Linked DNA regions of Azospirillum sp. TSH100. The protein of the gene in region 2 binds, or shares a complex with, the protein of the main gene of each other region. Links are inferred from orthologs where the notes say so. Each region holds a gene or a part of one and is shown on either strand. Other genes may lie near its edges.

Region 1 (3,103 bases), 770 kb from region 2 along the record:
ACTCAAAGGAAGAATTACCAAATTGCAAAAGACCAGATCGCCGATTGCAAAACAGTTACACGCATGAGCGAGTCGCGAAAAAAGAAAAGCCCCTCTCTCAACTTCGAGAGAGGGGCCTCAGCACTGCGGCATTTTGACGCAATATCTTCAATCGCCCAATATAAGCCGGCGACGGTCAGGACTTCGCCATCAGCTGTTCCAGCCAATGGATGTCGTAGTTACCATCGATGAAGGCCTGCTCGGCGATGATGCGGTCATGCAACGGCAACGTCGTCTGGATGCCGCCGATCACATACTCTTCGATCGAACGGCGCAGTCGCATCAGGCACTCGTTGCGGGTGGTGCCGTGGACGACCAGCTTGGCGATCAGGCTGTCGTAATGCGGCGGCACGCGGTAACCGTCATACAGCGCCGAATCGACGCGCACGCCCAGGCCGCCCGGCGCGTGATAGCCGTCGATCTTGCCCGGCGACGGGATGAAGGTTTCCGGATTCTCGGCATTCACACGGCATTCGATGGCGTGGCCTTCGAAGCGGATGTCCGACTGGCCATAGCCCAGCGGCGCACCGGCGGCGACGCGGATCTGCTCGCGCACCAGATCGATGCCGGTGATCATCTCGGTGATGGTGTGTTCGACCTGCAGGCGGGTGTTCATTTCAATGAAATAGAACTGCCCGTCCTCGTAGAGGAACTCCATCGTGCCGACGCCGCGATAGCCGATGGCCGCCGCCGTCTTCGCCGCCAGCTCGCCGATGAAGGCGCGCTGCTCGGCGTTCAGCGCCGGGCTCGGCGCCTCTTCGATCACCTTCTGGTGCCGGCGCTGGACCGAGCAGTCGCGCTCGCCGAAATGGACGCAGGTGCCATGGGTGTCGCCCAGGAGCTGGATCTCGATGTGCCGCGGGCGCCCGAGATACTTCTCCAGATAGACCTCGTCGTTGCCGAAGGCCGCGCGCGCCTCGCCACGGGCCAGCTGATAGGCTTCCTTCAGCTGGTCGGGGTTGCGGGCGACCTTCATGCCCTTGCCGCCGCCGCCGGCCGCCGCCTTGATAAGCACCGGATAGCCGGTCTCGTGGGCGACCTTCTCCGCCTCTTCCAGCGTCGAGACCGGACCGTCGGAGCCGGGCACCACCGGCAGCCCCTGTTCCATCACCGTCTTCTTGGCGGTGACCTTGTCGCCCATGATCCGGATATGATCCGGCGTCGGGCCGATGAAGGTGAAGCCGTGCTCCTCCACCATCTCCGCGAACTGGGCGTTTTCCGACAGGAAGCCGATGCCGGGATGGATGGCGTCGACATTGGTGATCGACGCCGCCGACAGGATGGCCGGAATGTTGAGGTAGCTGTCGCGCGCAGACGCCGGGCCGATGCACACGCTTTCGTCGGCGAGGCGGACGTGCATGGCGTCGGCGTCGGCGGTGGAATGCACCGCCACGGTCTGGATCCCCATCTCGCGGCAGGCGCGGTGGATGCGCAGAGCGATCTCGCCACGGTTCGCGATCAGGACCTTTTCGAACATCGCCAAGGGAATGCCCCGCTTACTCGATGATGAGGAGAACTTCGCCGAATTCGACCGGCTGGGCGTCGGACACCAGCACCTCGGCGACCGTGCCGCCGCGCGGCGCCTTGATCGGGTTCATGACCTTCATCGCTTCGATGATCATGATGGTCTGGCCGGCCTTCACCACGTCGCCCGGACGGACGAAGGGCGTGCCGCCCGGCTCGGCCGCCAGATAGGCGGTGCCGACCATCGGCGAGGTCACCGCACCAGGGTGGCTGGCCGGCTTTGCGGCGGCCGGCGCCGCCGCGGCGGCGGCCGGGGCGGCCGCCAGGACCGGGGCGGCCTGGACGGCGACCGTCTGGGCGGCGGTCGGGCGGGTGACGCGGATGCGCTTTTCGCCCTCGGCGAACTCGATCTCGCTCAAGCCCGTCTCACGCAGGAGGTCCGCCAGCTTGCGGACCAGATCGCCGTCGATGTCGAAGCTCGCCATGATGTCAGTCGTTCCCGTTTCCTTAATCGCGGTCGATGATGTTCGCGATGGCGTCCAGCGCCAGAAGATACCCGTGCGGCCCGAACCCGCAGATCATCCCCCTCGCCACCGGCGAGATGTAGGAGTGATGGCGGACCGGCTCGCGCTTGAAGATGTTCGACAGATGGACCTCGATCACCGGCAGCTCCGACAGGATCAGGCTGTCCATGATCGCGACCGAGGTGTGGGTGTAGGCGCCGGCGTTGATGACGATGCCGTCATTCTCCGTACGGGCCTGCTGAATCCACGAAACCAGTTCGCCTTCGTGGTTCGATTGCCGGAAATCCACGGTCAGACCCAGCTGGTCGGCGCGCTCGTGGCAGGCGGCCTCCAGATCGTCCAGGGTCATCGACCCGTAGATTTGCGGCTCCCGCACACCCAGCATGTTGAGGTTCGGCCCATTGAGGACCAGAATCGACGCGTCGATGGCCACAGCCCGCGCCCCTTTTCCATGATCGAAACCGCGCGTTTATAGCACGAAGCACCGTCCTGTCCATGGCGACGGGGGCCTTCTGCGTCGAAAAGCGCGTCGCAAGCTGGAAAATCGACCCGGACCGGCCGAAAGACCGCGCGAAATCCAGGGAAATTGCCGCGACGGATCAGGGTGGGCAGGACGGAATCAGCGTGGCATCATGGGGGGGGCTGAACCGTGTGGCTGATCAGCAGCTGGCTGTAAACGCCCTGCCGCTTCAAGCTCCTAAGCCCGTCGTTGAAGGCGGCGACCGTCGCTTCGGCCCCCGGCGTGGCGCGCCCGACCACCAGATGCAGCGTCACCATGGCGAAAGGCCGCTCGGACACCCGGATGTCGTCGGCCAGCCCCGACTTCGCGATGGCGGCCGCGCCGCTGAATTCGTCAGTCACCAGCGCATCGGCCCGGCCGGTCGCCACCATGCGCACACAGGCGCCCAGGTCGGATGGGGTCTGCCGGGTCAGGCGCCCCTGGGCGACCATCGCCTCCAACTCCACCGGCAGGGCATGGCCGACCGGCTGACAGACCGTCCGGCCGCGGAAATCCTCCAGCGGATCGGAGTCGCCCCTCTCCGCCGCCCCATCGCGGTCGGTATCAAGGCCCCCCT
Region 2 (3,323 bases):
CAGGCAAGCCCTCGGCAAGCGGACCGCGGGTCAGGCGTTGCAGGCGGGCCGGCCATTCGACGGCAGCGAGGCCCCGGCGCACCGCCTCGTCATCCACCGGCAACGGCAGATGGTCGAGACAGGCGATGGCGACGCCGGCATTGGTGATCTGGTGGGCGCCGGCCAGCCCCGGCATCGGCAGGTCGATCTGGCGCTTGGCGCTCTCGAAACGGAAACCGTTCGGCAGGTCCTCCACCGACCAGCTCTGGATCGGGGCGGCGATGGCGTTGGCGCGCAGGTTCAATGCCTTCAGCGCGTCGGCCTCCGGCTGCGGTGCCAAAACCACCGGGACGCCGGGCTTGAAGATGCCGGCCTTCTCGCTGGCGATCTCCAGCAGCGAGTCGCCCAGGAACTGGCGGTGGTCGTAGGAGATGCGGGTGACCGCCGTCACCGCCGGCCTGTCAACCACATTGGTGGCGTCCAGCCGCCCGCCCAGACCGGTTTCCAGCAGCACGACATCGGCCGGTTCGCGGGAGAAGGCGAGGAAGGCGGCGACCGTCGTCACCTCGAAGAAGGTGATCGGATTGCCGGCGTTGGCGACCTCGCATTCCTCCAGCAGGGCAGCGAGATGGCCGTCGTCGATCAGGCGCCCGGCAAGCCGGATGCGCTCGTGGAAGCGGACGAGATGCGGCGAGGTGTAGACATGGACGCGGTAGCCGGCCGCCTCCAGCATCGCGCGCAGGAAGGCGACCGTCGATCCCTTGCCGTTGGTGCCGGCGACATGGACCACCGGCGGCAGCTTGCGCTCCGGATGGTCCAGCGCCGCCAGCAGACGATGCACCCGGTCCAGGGACAGGTCGATGATCTTGGGGTGAAGCCCCTTCAACCGATCCAGCACCGGGTCGGAACGGGTCGCTGCCGGCCTTGCGGTCGGATTGGCCAGCGGGGTGGGGGCGTCGATCATGGTCGTCTCTGGTCGGGTGGTCGCGGAGGTGCTGCCGGTCAGTCGCCGCCGGCCTGGACCGGTTCCGCCTGCGGCGACGACGCCTGCTGCGTCGAGACCGGTTGGGCCGCGGTCGCCTGCGTGGCGGTCGGCGTGCCCGGCTGGGGCAATTGAGCCGGCTCGCCGCCGATGCCCTGGACGGCAGCCTGGGCGGCGGTCAGGTCCAGATCCTCCGCCTCCGCCTCGATGCGCGGGGTCATCAGCAGGCCGATGGTGCGGACCAGCGTCGGACGCAGGTCACGCCGATGGACGACCATGTCGACCATGCCATGTTCCAGCAGATATTCGGAGCGCTGGAAGCCTTCCGGCAGGGTCTCGCGGATCGTGCTCTCGATCACGCGGGCGCCGGCGAAGCCGATCTGCGCGCCCTTCTCGGCGATGTGGATGTCGCCCAGCATGGCGAAGCTGGCGGTGACGCCGCCGGTGGTCGGATCGGTCAGCACGACGATGTAGGGAAGACCGGCTTCCTTGACCATCTCCACCGCGATGGTGGTGCGCGGCATCTGCATCAGCGACAGGATGCCTTCCTGCATGCGCGCGCCGCCCGAGGCCGGGACGACGATCAGCGGCGCATGCTTCGCCACCGCCAGACGGGCGGCGGTCAGCAGCCCTTCGCCGACGGCGATGCCCATCGATCCGCCCATGAACCCGAAGTCGAAGGCGGCGACCACGGCGGCATGGCCGCCGATGCGGCCCTCGCCGACGACGATGGCGTCTGTGCGGCCGGTCTTGGTCTGGGCTTCCTTCAGGCGGTCGGTGTAGCGCTTCTGGTCACGGAACTTCAGCGGGTCGGCGACCGACTTTGGCAGCTCGACACCCTCATAGGCGCCGTCGTCGAACATCGACTGCAACCGCTTGACCGGGTCGAGCCGCATGTGGAAGCCGCAATGCTGGCAGACGTGCAGGTTCTCTTCCAGCTCGCGGTGGAACAGCATCGACTCGCAGCTCGGGCACTTGTGCCAGAGGTTGTCGGGCACTTCCTTGCGGGCGTAGAGCGCGCGGATCTTGGGACGGACGTAGTTGGTAAGCCAGTTCATGGAACGCCTTTCAACGACATGGCGATATGCCGAAGCCCGGCGGCGGCCGGACATCGGATCCGTGCCGCACCGGGCTCTTCAGCCGTTCGTCGCCATGAGCGATCGTGTTGCAGGTGTCGTAAAGCGGTTTGCCGTCGTTGTAAACCGTCCGTCCCTCAGCCCCGCGCCGCGCGCACTCCGGCGGCCAGCGCGCCGACGAAGCCCAGAACATCCTCGACCGTGCCGGGCTTGACCGCACCGGCCGCATCCAGCCCGTCGGCCAGACGGGTGACGATGGCGGAGCCTACCACGGCGGCGTCGGCGACGCGGGCAACCTCGGCGGCCTGATCCGGCGTCTTGATGCCGAAGCCGACGGCGACCGGCAGGTCGGTGTGGCGCTTCAGCCGGGCGACCGCCGCATCGATCGCGGTGTTCGACGCGCTGGCGGTGCCGGTGATGCCGGCGATCGACACGTAATAGACGAAGCCCGAGGTGTTGCGCATCACGGCGGGCATGCGCGCCTCGTCGGTGGTCGGCGTCGTCAGGCGGACGAAGCTGACGCCGGCCTTCACCGCCGGGATGCACAGCTCCTCGTCCTCTTCCGGCGGCAGGTCGACGACGATCAGGCCGTCCACCCCGACCTCGCGCGCGGCGGCCAGGAAGGGCTCCACCCCATAGGCGTGGATCGGGTTGTAATAGCCCATCAGGATGATCGGCGTGTCGGCATCCAGCTTGCGGAAGCCGCGCACCATCTCCAGCGTCTTGCGCACCGTCATGCCGGCCTTAAGCGCCCGCAGCGAGGAGGCCTGGATCGCCGGACCGTCGGCCATCGGGTCGGTGAAGGGCATGCCCAGTTCGATCAGGTCGGCGCCGGCGGCCGGCAGCCCGTTCAGCACCGCCTGCGAGGCGGCGGGATCGGGATCGCCGGCGGTGATGAAGGTGACCAGACCGGCGCGTCCCTCCGCCTTCAGCGCGGCAAAACGGCGGGCGATGCGGCCATCGGCCAAAATGTCGGCACTCACAGTTCCACTCCCAGATGCTTGGCGACGGAGAAGATGTCCTTGTCGCCGCGACCCGACAGGCACAGCACCATCAGGTGGTCCTTGGGCAGTTTCGGTGCGCGCTTGACGACCTCGGCAAGGCCGTGGGCGGATTCCAGCGCCGGGATGATTCCCTCGGTGCGGGCGCAGAGCTGGAAGGCGTCGAGCGCCTCCTGGTCGGTGGCATAGGCATATTCGACACGGCCGACATCATGCAGCCAGCTGTGCTCCGGCCCGATGCCGGGATAGTCGAGGCCGGCGGAGATCGAGTGGCCTTCGAGAATC

The links. The genes of interacting proteins can lie anywhere in the genome.
Region 1: the proteins of accD (region 2) and accB are in contact, whole or in part, in a solved structure (PDB 8UXZ), measured with the Escherichia coli proteins. The link is inferred for Azospirillum sp. TSH100 from one-to-one orthologs.

Annotation. Positions count from the first base shown.
Region 1 is NZ_CP039634.1:1,841,545-1,844,647, reverse strand. Bases 263-3,103 are described here. They hold accB (acetyl-CoA carboxylase biotin carboxyl carrier protein), read right to left. Parts: upstream 1,989-3,103; coding sequence 1,536-1,988; downstream 263-1,535. Other genes in these bases: E6C72_RS08805 (ABC transporter substrate-binding protein), read right to left, coding at 2,658-3,103; aroQ (type II 3-dehydroquinate dehydratase), read right to left, coding at 2,011-2,460; accC (acetyl-CoA carboxylase biotin carboxylase subunit), read right to left, coding at 263-1,516. Outside these bases: more of accC, read right to left, coding at 176-262. UniProt on the Escherichia coli protein: This protein is a component of the acetyl coenzyme A carboxylase complex; first, biotin carboxylase catalyzes the carboxylation of the carrier protein and then the transcarboxylase transfers the carboxyl group to form malonyl-CoA.
Region 2 is NZ_CP039634.1:1,076,003-1,079,325, reverse strand. Bases 1-2,806 are described here. They hold accD (acetyl-CoA carboxylase, carboxyltransferase subunit beta), read right to left. Parts: upstream 2,020-2,806; coding sequence 982-2,019; downstream 1-981. Other genes in these bases: trpA (tryptophan synthase subunit alpha), read right to left, coding at 2,175-2,806; E6C72_RS05160 (folylpolyglutamate synthase/dihydrofolate synthase family protein), read right to left, coding at 1-943. Also shown: more of trpA, read right to left, coding at 2,807-3,020; trpB (tryptophan synthase subunit beta), read right to left, coding at 3,017-3,323.